2 regions of the Clostridium nitrophenolicum genome follow, and region 1 is predicted to be linked to the other one. Evidence: a T-box and tRNA genes for the amino acid it is inferred to sense, from the RefSeq annotation. Region 1 holds a T-box; the other holds one or more tRNA genes.
The links. The T-box of region 1 lies ahead of leuS (leucine--tRNA ligase). A T-box ahead of a tRNA ligase gene usually reads a tRNA of that ligase, here a tRNA-Leu.
Positions count from the first base shown of each region.

Region 2: it has a tRNA-Leu gene. The T-box ahead of leuS (leucine--tRNA ligase) is inferred to sense a tRNA for this amino acid. The anticodon was not compared.

Region 1 is NZ_AP042469.1:93,629-101,066, reverse strand. Features, by position in the region: gene ACZ5N4_RS00530 (LytR/AlgR family response regulator transcription factor) at 1-193, opposite strand, end outside; gene ACZ5N4_RS00525 (class IV adenylate cyclase) at 422-982, shown strand; gene ACZ5N4_RS00520 (DUF5685 family protein) at 1,016-1,894, shown strand; gene ACZ5N4_RS00515 (J domain-containing protein) at 1,878-2,477, shown strand; gene ACZ5N4_RS00510 (hypothetical protein) at 2,496-3,014, shown strand; tRNA gene ACZ5N4_RS00505 (tRNA-Gln) at 3,128-3,202, shown strand; T-box leader at 3,305-3,514, shown strand; gene leuS (leucine--tRNA ligase) at 3,649-6,087, shown strand; gene yjbM (GTP diphosphokinase) at 6,109-6,897, opposite strand; gene ACZ5N4_RS00490 (DUF2225 domain-containing protein) at 7,141-7,438, shown strand, end outside.
Region 2 is NZ_AP042469.1:5,448,245-5,455,682, reverse strand. Features, by position in the region: gene ACZ5N4_RS25910 (HU family DNA-binding protein) at 29-304, shown strand; gene ACZ5N4_RS25905 (RNA-binding S4 domain-containing protein) at 364-624, shown strand; gene yabP (sporulation protein YabP) at 770-1,060, shown strand; gene yabQ (spore cortex biosynthesis protein YabQ) at 1,071-1,481, shown strand; gene ACZ5N4_RS25890 (FtsB family cell division protein) at 1,565-1,837, shown strand; gene ACZ5N4_RS25885 (S1 domain-containing RNA-binding protein) at 1,900-2,307, shown strand; tRNA gene ACZ5N4_RS25880 (tRNA-Leu) at 2,445-2,533, shown strand; tRNA gene ACZ5N4_RS25875 (tRNA-Met) at 2,538-2,613, shown strand; tRNA gene ACZ5N4_RS25870 (tRNA-Met) at 2,626-2,702, shown strand; tRNA gene ACZ5N4_RS25865 (tRNA-Leu) at 2,712-2,800, shown strand; tRNA gene ACZ5N4_RS25860 (tRNA-Met) at 2,805-2,880, shown strand; tRNA gene ACZ5N4_RS25855 (tRNA-Met) at 2,894-2,970, shown strand; gene spoIIE (stage II sporulation protein E) at 3,280-5,667, shown strand; gene tilS (tRNA lysidine(34) synthetase TilS) at 5,845-7,233, shown strand; gene hpt (hypoxanthine phosphoribosyltransferase) at 7,234-7,438, shown strand, end outside.

The DNA of each region.
Region 1 (7,438 bases):
GCTCTAGACCAGAAGAGTTTTTTAATGAAATATCAATATAAAAGAAATCTATAAAAGTTTCCTCTAAAGTTTTTATAGCTTCCTCTTTAGATTCTGCTTCATATACATTTAAATTTTCATCTATTCCCTGTATCATTTTTACAATATTTTCTCTCTGCTTACCATCATCCTCAACTATTAATATATTAATCATAACAAATATCACCTACATTACCAATATATATACATTTTACTTGGTTTTTTTTAAATATTCAACAAAGGTTTTACAATTAAAAAAGTAAGAAGTATATTTACTTTAGATACTTTTTTCTATAAAGCAGTAGTTAAATGAACAATTTCCATTGAGAAATTTATACATATCCCAAATGACTTATGATATAATTCAAATTAATGATATACTCCAAACAAAAGAGGTGTTACCTTGAAAGAATTTGAAACAAGAATAATTAACATCAATGTAGATCAAATAAGAGATAAGCTTATGCAAATAAATGCGATTAAAGTGAAGCAAGAAAATCAGATTAACAACATATATGATTTTCAAGATAAAAGATTATTAAATAGTAAGGGATATGCCCGAATAAGAATAGTAGAAGATTTAATTAATAGCCGAAATCACTATTATATGACTACAAAAAAATTGCTAAGTCAAGATAGATATAAAGTTATGGAAGAAAATGAAACAGAAATACTAGATTCTAAAGCTGGAGAAAACATATTTAAATCATTAGGCTTAAGTCTTGTACAATCTGTAAAAAAATATAGAGAAAGCTATAAATACAAAAATACATTAATTGAAATTGATATAAACGAAAAATCCTTTTGCCCTTTTCCTTACATAGAATTTGAAACTAGTGACGATACTGAACTTGAAGAGATAGTTAACTTACTAGGATATACTATGAGCGATACTACCTCTAAAACCATATTTGAGATATTAAAAGAAGGTAATTATTCAACTAATTGTGAGCCTGGACTTTAGCTAATGCTTCTTTATTAGAAATGGAGAATTTATATGTTTGGTTACGTTACACCCTGTAAAATGGAGCTGAAAATTAAAGACTATGAAAAATTTAAGTCTTACTATTGCGGTTTGTGTAAATCTATAAAAATAAATATAGGAAACATTCCTAGAGCAGCTCTTAATTACGATATGACTTTCCTTGCTATACTACTAGATTCGCTAGACAGCAGCAAATCAACTTATACAAAACAAAGATGTGCTATACATCCACTTAAGAAAAAAATTATTCTTAAAGATAATGATTATTTAAGCTATGCTGCATTTTGTAATGTAATTTTAAGTTACTATAAGCTTTTAGATAATGTAAATGATGATAACTCTGTTAAGAGTAGACTTTTTTCTTTATTCTTTAAAAGATATTTAAAAAAGATTCCTGTTAACTTAAGAGGACACCTTATATATATAGAAAACATGTTAAATACACTATATAGCATAGAAAAAAATCCTAAAGGTAAATCAATTGATAACATCTCACATCCCTTTGCTGAGCTTACTGGTTTTATTATATCTTCCTATAAAAATGGTGAAAATAAAGATTCCTTATATTGGCTTGGCTACAATCTTGGAAAATGGATATATATAATTGATGCTTGGGATGATTTAAAAAAAGATATGTTAAATAATAAATTTAATGTTATAAATTCTTGCTTCAATGAAGATAATCTTTCTTTCGAAGAGTTTTCAAAGAAAGTAGAAAACAGAATAGACTTTATACTAGGTACTTGTGCTTCACAATGTGCATATTTTTTAAGTAAGTTGCCTTTGAAAAAGAATAAAGAACTATTGTATAATATTCTACAATATGGTCTTTTGGAAAAAATGGATAAAGTATTTAAAAGGAGTGTTTGCGACAATGAGAAATCCGTATGAAGTACTTGAAGTAAGTAAAAATGCTTCAAAAGATGAGATAAAAAGAGCCTATAGAGAATTGGCTAAAAAATATCATCCAGATCAATATGGTAACAACCCATTAAGGGAGTTAGCTGAAGATAAGATGAAAGAACTTAATGAAGCTTATGATTATCTAATGAAAAATTCTTCTAATGATTCCTATTCTACTTCTAGCTATGGGAATAATAATCAAAATAGCTCTGATATGTATCGCTCTATTGAAATGGCTATACAAAATGGTAATCTCAGATATGCAGAAGAAAATCTAAGCAGAATTACAACTAGAGATGCCGAGTGGAATTATCTTATGGGGCTGCTTAATCTAAGAAAAGGCTGGTATAATGAAGCTTACAATAATTTAAGCGTAGCATGTAACATAGAACCACAAAATGGAAAATATCGAGAAGCTTTCAATAGGCTAAATAATATGAATCAATCTTATAGGGAACCTTATTATAATAATAGAAGAAGAGATCCTGATTTGTGTAATATTTGTACTACTTTGTATTGCTTGGACTGCTGTTGTGAATGTGGTGGCGGAGACTTCATTAGCTGCTGCTAAAAATGGAGGTGTTTAATATTGGATAGAGGAACTAACAAAACTTCAAACTTATCTAAAGGCGGCCTATTTACTGCACTCGGTGTTATTTTTGTATACCTAAGCAGTATAGTACCTGTAAATAAGCTTTATTTACTAGGTATAGCATCAAGTATTATTCCTTTATCCGTTGTTACCACTAATATAAAAAATACGCTAATAGTTTACTTTGCTACATCTGTAATTTGTTTGTTTATTTCCGGCTCAAAAATTACAGTTATATCCTATATAATATTTTTCGGATTATATGGAATAATAAAATATTATATTGAAAGAATAAGAAAAATATACATTGAGTTTATATTGAAATTAGCTTTCTTTAATGTTGTTGTGCTTATAATATTTTATGCTTATAAAGCTTTTTTCCCAGGCATCATTAATATAAATATGCCTTTATATATACTCGTAGCTGGTTCTGAAATAGTATTTTTGATATATGATTATGCATTATCTCTATTTATAAGCTATATGAATAGACGCTTTATAAGAAAATTTAATTGATAAATTTATATCTATTTTAAAACAAAAACTCTTCTTTAACTAAGAGTGTTGAACTAAAATGCTATTATGATATAATAATTGGTGTAGATTTTATGTTGTTCGTGTTACAATATTGCCCATTCGCCAAGCGGTAAGGCACCTGACTCTGACTCAGGTATTCGGAGGTTCGAATCCTTCATGGGCAGCCATAGAAAGGCTCTTAGTTGTAAGAGTCTTTTTTATTTCACACAAACTTTAATGTAACCCTTGACAAAGAATTATTGATATTATAAAATTTACAATAAAGTTAATAATACGCTTTGAAAAGGAATAGTAATATTTTATCCTCTTAAGAGAGCTGTTGGCAGGTGAAAAACAGCGTTGATAATCTATGAACTCGCCTTGGAGCTTATCTGCAGAAAAGCAGATACGGATAAAACCGTTATTTTATTGAGTGAAACTAAAGTGTACTTTAGTTTAATAAGAGTGGTACCGCGGAATACAGCCTTTTCGTCTCTTTGTAAAGAGATGAAAAGGCTTTTTTTATTAGCTAAAACTATTGTAATATTATTGCAGAATACCTGCAATTGATTATTTAATGTAGTTTTTGCAATAATAACAACTATATAATAAAACAAAGTAAAGGAGCGATAATATGAGCTTTTACAATACTAAGATTGATGAAAAGTGGCAAAAAAAATGGGAAGATTCTAATCTTTATAAATTTGATGAGAATAATTTAGATAACAAGCTATATGTGCTTGAAATGTTCCCTTATCCATCAGGAAGTAAGCTTCATGCAGGTCATTGGTTTAACTATGGACCAGTTGATTCTTGGGCAAGAATGAAAAGAATGCAGGGGTATAATGTATTCCAACCAATGGGATTCGATGCTTTTGGTCTTCCTGCAGAAAACTTTGCTATTAAGACAGGAATTCATCCTAAAGATTCAACAGAAAAAAATATTGAAACCATGGAGCAACAGCTTAAGGCCATGGGTACAATGTTTAACTGGGAAAATGAGGTAGTTACTTGTAGCCCAGAGTATTACAAATGGACTCAATGGATATTTGTAAAGTTATTTGAAAACGGCTTAGCCTATAGAAAAAATGCACCTGTTAACTGGTGCCCTAGCTGTAATACAGTTCTTGCAAATGAGCAGGTTCTAGATGGTGCTTGTGAAAGATGCAGCACTGAAGTTACTAAAAAAGATCTAACTCAATGGTTCTTTAAGATTACAGACTATGCAGAACAACTGCTTGAAAAATCAGATGATTTAGACTGGCCAGAAAAAACAAAAGCTATGCAAAAACACTGGATTGGTAAATCTATTGGTGCTGAAGTAACTTTTAAAGTTGCAGACTCTGATTTAGAATTCAATGTATTTACTACAAGAGTTGATACTCTATTTGGAGTTACTTATGTAGTTATAGCACCTGAAAATGAAATTGTAGACAAAATTACTACAAATGAGTTTAAAACATTAGTAGATGAATATAAAGAAGAAGCTAAAAAGCAATCTGATATAGAAAGACAGTCAATAACTAGAGAAAAGACTGGTGTATTTACTGGAGCATATGCTATAAATCCTATAAACGGAAGAAAAGTGCCTATCTGGGTAGGTGATTACGTATTAAACACTTATGGTACTGGTTGTGTTATGGCCGTTCCTGCTCATGATGAAAGAGACTTTGCATTTGCAACAAAATACAATCTTCCAATAGAGAGAGTAATTGAAGGTGGAGATTCTCTTCCTTATGTTGAGTATGGAAAGATGATGAACAGTGGTGAGTTTGACGGACTTTCTGGCGATGAAGCTAAGGCTGCTGTTGTTAAAAAGCTTGAAACTATGACACTTGGAAAAGGAAAAGTAAACTATAGATTAAGAGATTGGTTAGTTTCAAGACAGAGATACTGGGGAGCTCCTATTCCAATAATTCATTGCGATAAGTGTGGAACCGTTCCTGTTTCTGAAAAGGATCTTCCTGTAATGCTTCCATACGATGTGGAATTTTCACCAGATGGAAAATCTCCATTATCAAAATCTGAAGATTTTATAAACACAACTTGCCCTGTATGTGGTGCACCTGCTAAAAGAGATATGGATACTTTAGATACCTTTGTATGTTCATCATGGTATTACTTAAGATATCCTGATAACAAAAATAGCGATAAAGCTTTTGATAGTGAAACAATAAATAAGATGCTTCCAGTAGATATGTATGTAGGTGGACCGGAACATGCATGTATGCATCTTTTATATGCAAGATTCTTTACTAAAGCCTTAAGAGATATGGGTTATTTAAACTTTGATGAGCCATTCTTATCATTGAGACATCAAGGGTTAATTCTTGGTCCTGATGGTCTAAAGATGAGTAAATCTAAAGGAAATACTATATCTCCTGACGATTATATAAAGGAATTTGGATCTGATGTATTTAGAATGTATCTAATGTTCGGATTTGACTACACTGAAGGTGGAGCATGGAGTGATGATGGTGTTAAATCCATTGGAAGATTTGTAGACAGAATAGAGAGAATCTTAGATTCCTGCAGAGAAGAAATAAATGATCCTAAAAATAATAAAACTACTTTAGATAAAGCAGAGAAAGAGCTTAACTATATGAGACATCATGCTATTAAAGCTGTAAGCGAGGACACTGCTAAGTTCCAATTTAACACTTCTATAGCAAGATTAATGGAATTTACAAATGCTCTTTCAAAATATGCTGGAGAAGATATTAAAAATTCTTCTTTCTTAAAAGAGACTATACTTGACTTTATAAAACTTATAGCACCATTTGCACCTCACTTTGCAGAGGAGCAATGGGAACTTTCTGGAATGTCTTACTCAGTATTTAATGAAAATTGGCCTACATTTGACTCTACGGCTTTAATAAAAGATGAAGTTGAAATAGCGATTCAGGTTAATGGAAAAATAAAGGCTAAAGTAAATATAGCTACAGGATTAACTGAAGATCAAATAAAAGAAGCTGCACTTGATAATGACGATATAAAAGCCTCTATAGAAGGAAAAGAAGTTAAAAAAGTTATAGTTGTCAAAGGTAGACTTGTAAATATTGTTGTAAAATAAAATTTGGGGCCTTATGGCCCCTTACCTATACATCTCTAATATCTTTTCTGTGGATTTTAAAAGACTAGCAAGTTCATTTACCTCACCCTCTTCAATGAGCTTATTCAACTGTATTTGAAGTCTTGTAGATTCTGCAAGTTTTCCCATTGAAGACAAAGTTAATATATTATTCATTATGTCTGATACTAAACTGGATTTCACTTCAAATAATTTTTGAGCATCCTTAATTTCATCCTTAATCTCAAGCATCTGCTGATCTAGCTGAAAGGCTGCATCCGCTGCGGATTTTAGTTTCAACTTTATATTATCAGGTATTTCATGTTTATATTTATAATTTAGCGAATGCTCTATAGTAGCCCAGAAATTCATTGCTAAGGTTCTTATTTGAAATTCAGCTAATATCTCCTTTTCCCCATCTGCCATATTTACTGGATACTTGATAACCATATGATAACTTCTATATCCGCTGCCCTTAACATTAGTGACATAGTCCTTCTCATAGAGAATCTTCATATCTTTTCTTCCTCTAACTATCTCAACGACTTTCTCAACATCATCAACAAACTGGCACATGATTCTTAGTCCAGCAATATCCTCCATTTCATAACTAATTCTATCTAGAGGTATATTAAACTTATTTGCCTTTTCTAATATACTAGATATTTCCTTCACCCTACCTGTAACAAACTCAATAGGTGAATATTCATTTTTTCTTCTATATTCTTTTCTTATGCTTCTAAATTTTATTTTCAATTCTTCAACTGCTTGTTCATAAGGTATCAGAAATGTTTTCCATTCTCCTATTGCCATAACCATTCACCCCTACATATTAGTATATGCTGTCATTTATATTATACTACACTTTTATTATAGTATATTATTTATAAATAAATAATATAATTTTATTGTAATTTTTGATATAATAGGATTATTCAAGAAACTATTAATATTGAAGGTGATGCTTTAATGTCAAAGGATATATTTTCTGGTTTAGAAAATTTAGGATTCGAAGATATTGATAATGTAAATTTGTATAAAAAAGAAGATGATAAGATGAATCAGGACGAAGAAAAAATAGGACAAAGTGAAGAAGAGAAGCAAAGATCACTACTGTATGATATGCAAGTTACTTGCCCAGTATGTGATGTTAATTTTAAAGTTCGTGCTGTTAAAACTTCAGCATCCAGAATTTTAAAAAAGGATTCCGACAGCTTTATTAGATATGGTGTTATAAATCCCTATTTCTATGATGCATGGGTATGCAATAGCTGTGGGTATTCTGCTATGAAAAATGATTTTCATAAAATTAGAAGTTTCCAAATAGATTCAGTAAAACAAAAAATCACTTCTA
Region 2 (7,438 bases), 410 kb from region 1:
ATACTCGATATTTAAGGAGGTAAAAAAGGTGAATAAGTCAGAATTAATTACAAGCATAGCTGAAAAATCAAAATTAACTAAAAAAGATGCAGAAGCAATGTTAAAGGGTTTTATAGAAAGTGTTGAAGAAACACTAGAAAAGGGAGATAAAGTTCAATTAGTTGGATTTGGAACATTTGAAACAAGAAAAAGAGCTGCAAGAGTTGGCAGAAATCCAAGAACTAAAGAAGAAATAACTATACCAGAATCAACAGTTCCAGTATTTAAAGCTGGTAAAGAATTCAAAGATAAAGTAAACAAATAATCATTTCAGAAAACCTGGGTGTAAATCTAGGTTTTTTCTTTTAGTAAGGAGTATATGCTATGAGATTAGACAAATATCTTAAAGTTTCTAGAATAATAAAGAGAAGAACTGTAGCAAAAGAGGCATGTGAAGGGGGAAGAGTTAGCATAAATGGGAAGGTAGCTAAACCTGGAACAGAGGTTAAAGAAGGCGATATTATAGAAATTCAGTATGCTAGCAAATCTCTAAGGGCTAAAATAATAAATATTACAGAGCATGTTAAAAAGGAAAATGCGCAAGGCATGTATGAAATTATATCAGGAGAAGAAGACGAGGAATAATCCAGCCTATCACTGCTGACAGATCTATCTGTCAGCAGTTTGTATATAAAAGCTAATACATATAAATATAATTAATTCAATATTGCCTAGTTAGTAATATCCATTTGTAGTTAATCATATATTAATTACAGGTGGAGGGGATAATATGGAGAAAAAAGAAATAAAGATAGAAGAAAAGAAAAGTTTATTAAGTATTGAAAATAGAAAAAAACTAATATTAAATGGTGTTGTTGAAGTAGTGAGTTTTAATGAAGAACAAATAGTACTAAATACAAACCTCGGTACTCTTAATATAAAAGGACAAGGTTTAAAGATGAATAAACTGGACGTGCAAAATGGAGATGTAATAATCATAGGAACTATAAACTCTTGTATCTACACGAACAGTCAAATTAAGAAGGAAAAAGAAAGTCTAATATCAAGACTATTTAAATAGGAGCTCTATTATGGTAATTTCAATAAATCAGCAATTTGGTTTAATAATATTTAGTCTTGTCTCAGGGATGATAACAGGAGTATTGTTTGATCTATATAGATTAATAAGAGGTTTTAACAATTCAAATAAAATTGTAACATTTATAGAAGATACTCTATTTTGGATATTTACTTCAGTAGTAGTTTTTACGTTTTTATTATATACTAACTATGCATATATAGGAATGTATGTATATCTTTGGATTGGAATAGGAATATATTTATACATGAAACTAATCAGTAGATTCTTTATAAGGTCTCAATATAAAGTTTTTAAGTTTTTAGGAAGGGTGTTCAGAGTGACTAGAAACTCAATACTTTATCCATTTCAGTCCATAATTTATTTGATTAAAATAAAAAATAAAGGAAATTATAAAAAATAACTTGAAGAAAATTGAAAATCAAATTAAAATGTAATTATAGCATTTAAAAATAAATCCCTATTTGGGAGTTTGGTGATTATATTATGAGAAATAAAATCAAAGGAAAAAATGTAATTTTTGTTTTGATATTGACTTACGTTTGTTATATATTTATTAATCAGCAAATAACCATGCGTAATATAAAAAACCAGATAGCTGATAAAAAAATAGAAGAACAAAAAGCTAAGGAAAAGAACCGAAAATTGCAGGACGAAGTTAAGATGTCTAAATCAGACATGTATATAGAGAAACTGGCACGAGAAAGGCTAGGTCTTATTAAACAAGGCGAGACTCCTGTAATAGATACAAAAAACTAATCTCTGTTTTTAATTTTTAATTTATATAAACATTATTTTTATTAAGGAGGAGTCTTTTAAATATGACCTTAAAGGCAGGAAGCATACTAGAAGGTACAGTAGTTAATATCACTAATTTTGGAGCATTTGTGGATATCGATGGAAAAACAGGCTTGGTTCACATATCTGAGGTTTCAGATACTTATGTGAAAAATATAAGAGATTACTTGAAGGAAAAGGATAAAGTAAAAGTTAAAGTAATTTCAGTTGATGATAATGGGAAGATAAGTCTATCTATAAAACAAGCTGTTCCAGAGACAAAAAGTTATAAACCTGTAGAGATAGATTGGCAAAGAGAAAAAGCTAAACCCAATCAAGGAAATTTTGAAGACAGATTAACAAAGTTCTTAAAGGATAGTGAAGAAAGATTTCAAGATCTAAAGAAACATCAGGATTCAAGAGGTAGAGGCTGTAAAAGAACTTCAAGTTAGTAATGATATGAAGAGGCTAATTTTAGCCTCTTTAACATTGCCTAATATTTACATTGAAAAATATAATAAATATAGTTGACAACTATATTTATATAATATATAATAGTCTATGTTGTTAGGTGATAGCGATACAACGTGCTGGAGTGGCGGAACTGGCAGACGCACAGGACTTAAAATCCTGCGGGCTTTAAAACCCGTACCGGTTCGATTCCGGTCTTCAGCACCAATGTCGCGGGGTGGAGCAGCTGGTAGCTCGTCGGGCTCATAACCCGAAGGTCGCAGGTTCAAGTCCTGCCTCCGCAACCAAAAAAATAATATGGCGGAATAGCTCAGCTGGCTAGAGCATTCGGTTCATACCCGAAGTGTCGTAGGTTCAAGTCCTATTTCCGCTACCATAATTAATTGCTGGAGTGGCGGAACTGGCAGACGCACAGGACTTAAAATCCTGCGGGCTTTAAAACCCGTACCGGTTCGATTCCGGTCTTCAGCACCAATGTCGCGGGGTGGAGCAGCTGGTAGCTCGTCGGGCTCATAACCCGAAGGTCGCAGGTTCAAGTCCTGCCTCCGCAACCAAAAAAAATAATATGGCGGAATAGCTCAGCTGGCTAGAGCATTCGGTTCATACCCGAAGTGTCGTAGGTTCAAGTCCTATTTCCGCTACCAAATGAAACCTGTGAGTAAATCACAGGTTTTTTTATTGTATTCTTGATAATACAAGATTGTTTAAAAATTGATATCCATGTAGTTATAGATATATAAGAATGTTGAATTATAAAAGAAATCTTTAATATACGACATGGAATATAATGGAAAATATTTTTTTTAAGATTAATTGTCTAAATAAAATAATTAAAAAGAAACTTAGGAATATATGTCCTAAAAAAAAATCATCACAACACTACTTTGTGACATTTATTTCCAAATGGCTTTGTTATAATGTAGAAAGTAATTAAATAAGGTGGGTGTTATGTGATGCAATACGGAGTGGAGCTTTTTCCATATCAAAGAATCAAAAAAATGAAAAACGAAGAAAAAAAACAAAAGTTTCAAGAACTATCAGATGTCTTTAAAATTATTAGCTATTTTGCAGCGGCATTTTTAGTTGGCAGAGTACTTATGGTAAATCTTATGGCTCCATTTGGGATAGCTTATTTAATAGCAATTATAGTCTCTGAGAATAACAAAATATCTTTAGTATCGGGGATTGGAACATTGTTAGGGTATGTTTCTTTATATAATAATGTTAAAAACTTACCAGTATATTTCATAGTAACCGCAACACTTTTAGTTTTAAACTATATATTAAAGAATATAGAGCAGAAGAAAAAATTATTACTAATATTCTTTTCAATTTTTTTAGAATTTTTACTTTACAAATTATTAATTGTAAAGTTAAGTTTAGCAATAGGATTTTTGACTTCGTTTTTTGAAATTACATGTATCTTTCCATTATATTTTATTATTCATTATTCAATAATATGCTTCAAAGAATTAAAAACAAGACATTTATATACTAATGAGGAAATAATAAGTATGGCAGTAACTGCATCTCTTATAATAGCAGGAACATGGGGGACAAGCATTCATGGAGTATCAATAAGAAATGTTATAGCATTGACTTTTGTACTTATACTAGGATATGTAAAAGGAAGTTCAGCAGGTGCGGCAGCAGGTGTAGCAATGGGAGCTATAATAGGGGTTACATCTAATGATATGATAACTTCTATAGGAGTATATGGCTTGTGTGGGCTCATATCAGGAATATTTAGAGAAACTGGAAAGTGGATGAGTGGCTTAGCATACATAGTAGCATTTGCTGTGCTAAAGATGTACTCAGATATAGGCGTACAATTTAAAATTATAGAATCAATTATAAGTTGTACAGTTTTCCTTGCTATACCACAAAAGATTTATAGAAAATTAGAATTAGAGTTAGATTGGCAAAAAAAGCAAGAGTGTTTCAAGGATAACTATGTTGACAAAGTTAAAGATATATTAATTGGTAAGATTAATAGCTTCTCAGATGTGCTCCTTAATATGTCAAAAGTGTTAGAAAAATTAGCAGATAACGATAAATTAGAAATGAAAAGTAAAAGTAGTGCATTAATAGAAAATCTTGCTGATAGAGTTTGCTCAACATGTAATATGAAATCTATGTGCTGGAAAAGGGAAACCTTTTATACCTATAATGCATTTAGTGAGCTTATTGGAAATTATCAAGAAAATAAGAAGGACATACCATATGAATTAGAAAGAAAATGCACTAAACGATCTGTACTTATTAAAAACACTGAAGACATTGTAAATGGCTATATAATAAATGAAATGTGGAGAAATAGGTTAAGTGAATGTAGAGAACTTTTAGCACATCAGATAGAGAATATGGCTAATTCTGTAACGGAGATCGTAAAAGAATTTGATGATAATATAAAATTCAATACTGAGGCTGAAAACAATATAAGAAAAATGCTGAATAAAAATAATATACAGTATAGGGATATATTCTGTTTTAATAACAAAAATGATAGATTGGTTGTAAAATTATCAATGGAGGCTTGTGGAGGAGAGCAATTATGTATAAAAAAGGTTTTGCCATTAATTAATGAAGTCACTGGAAAGTGTATGTGCGTAAGTGATGATGGTTGTAATTTAAACCCCCTAATGAATGGATGTAATGTTACTTTTGAAGAAACGCCGAAATATCATGTAGCATCATATGTAAGTACTGAATGTAAAAATGGAGAAAAGCATAGTGGAGATACCTATAGTTTCGGCAAGCTTCCAGATGGAACATATATGACTATAATAAGTGATGGCATGGGATCAGGACCGCAAGCGGGGAGAGAAAGTGGAGCTGCGGTAGAGTTGATAGAAAAGTTTGCAAAGGCAGGATTTAATAAACTTACAGCTATAAATACTATTAACTCTATTATGACTATTAAGTTTTCAGAGAATGAGAAATTTTCTACACTTGACTTAAGTAGCATGGACTTATATGAAGGAGAAATAGACTTTATGAAGGTAGGATCAGTTGCCAGTTTCATAAAAAGAGGAGATGAGGTTGAGGTTATAAGTTCTAAAACATTACCTATTGGAGTTTTAGATAAACCGGATGTGGATATAACTAAAAAGAAGCTTAAAAATGGCGACATAGTAATAATGCTAAGTGATGGTGTACTGGACTATGAGAGCGAGGCTGCTGGAAAGGTAGATTGGATTGTAGAATTTTTAAAAAATTCAAAGAATGCAGACCCAAGAGATTTGTGTGAAAATATAATAAACAAGGCAAAAGAATTAAGTGGTGGAAAGGTAAAGGATGATATGACGGCAATTGTACAAAAGGTATATAATTTATATTGATTTAAAAATAAAAAGTGCAAAAACTAAATACGCATGAAAAAATGCGTGTTTAGTTTTTTGTTTTGCTGAAGATACGGTCGTTATACGAATATATGGTTGAAACTCTTACATTGAAAATTATTTATGATATAATTAATATATTATTTCTAAACAAACTATTTTTAGGAAGTGTTAACTTTGATAGAAACAACTCTAAAAACAATAAAAGAAAATAACATGTTTGAAAAGGGAGACAAAGTAATAGTTGCGGTATCAGGAGGCCCTGATTCTATATGCCTTTTACATATATTAAACGCTTTAAAAGAGCAATTGCAAATAACTTTATATGCAGCACATATTAATCATTGTCTAAGAGGAAAAGAGTCGGATGAGGATGAAAAATATGTTGAGAAATTTTGTGAAAGTCTAAATATAGAGTTTAGAAGCAAGAGAGTAGATATACATGACCTAGTAAGAAAGAGAAATATTTCCTCGGAAACTGCGGGCAGAGAAGCAAGATATAAGTTTTTTTATGAGTTAAAAAGTAAGTTTGGAGCTCAAAAGATAGCTATAGCTCATAACGCTAATGATCAGGCTGAAACTGTTTTGATGCGAATAATGCGAGGTACAGGAATGGAAGGTCTAATTGGTATAAGATCAGTAAGAGACAACATTTTTGTAAGACCTTTAATAAATTGTTCAAGAGAAAGCATTGAGAGATATTGCGAGGATAATAATATTAATCCTAGAATAGATAAAACAAATTTAGAGCCGATATATGCAAGGAATAAAGTACGACTCCAGCTTATACCGTACATAAAGGAAAATTTTAATGAAGATATTGTGACGACCCTAAATAGATTAGCTAGCACTATAAGAGTAGATAATGATTATTTAGAAATGATTGCAAAAGAAAAATATAAAAAATATTGTGATGATAATAAAGAAAAGGTTATAATATCTAAGGAAGCGTTTTTAGAGCATGAATCTATAATTACAAGAATTATACGATTAGCTCTCTATAATGTATCAGGCAATTTATATAACTTTGAAAAGATTCATATTTATGATGTAATTGATATTCAGAAAAATGCTACAGGTAAGATGCTGACCCTTCCAAACAAAATACATATACAAAATAATTATGGAGATATATCTGTCTATAAGAAGAAAGAACAAAATATAAAAAATGATGGCATTGAATATACATTACATAGTGGATTAAATGAAATAAAAGATTTTAATTTAAGAGTTACCCTAGAACTGATTAATAAAACAGATAATCTATTTTTGAAACAAGAAAATTTTGTTAAATATTTTGACTATAATAAGATAAAAGGAGATACTATAATTAGGTGGAGAAAAGATGGAGATCGTTTCACACCTTTAGGAATGAAGGGAAGCAAAAAATTAAAAGATTTATTTATAGATCTAAAAGTGCCGAAAGACGAAAGAGATAGAATTCCACTTATATGTTTTGGTGGAGAAATTGCGTGGGTAGTAGGATATAGGGTTAGTGAACTTTTTAAAGTTGACAAAAATACAAAAAAAATTTTGAAAATAATAATTGAAAGTGAGGAAGCCTAAATGAATTGCATGCAACAGGATATAAGAGAAGTATTGCTTACAGAAGAACAACTTAGAACAAAAATAAGAGAAATAGGTCAACAAGTAAGCAAAGACTATGATGGGAAAGATTTAATGCTAGTTGGAATATTAAAAGGATCTGTTCCGTTCATGGCAGATCTATTAAAAGAAATAACTATACCATGTACTATGGATTTTATGGCAG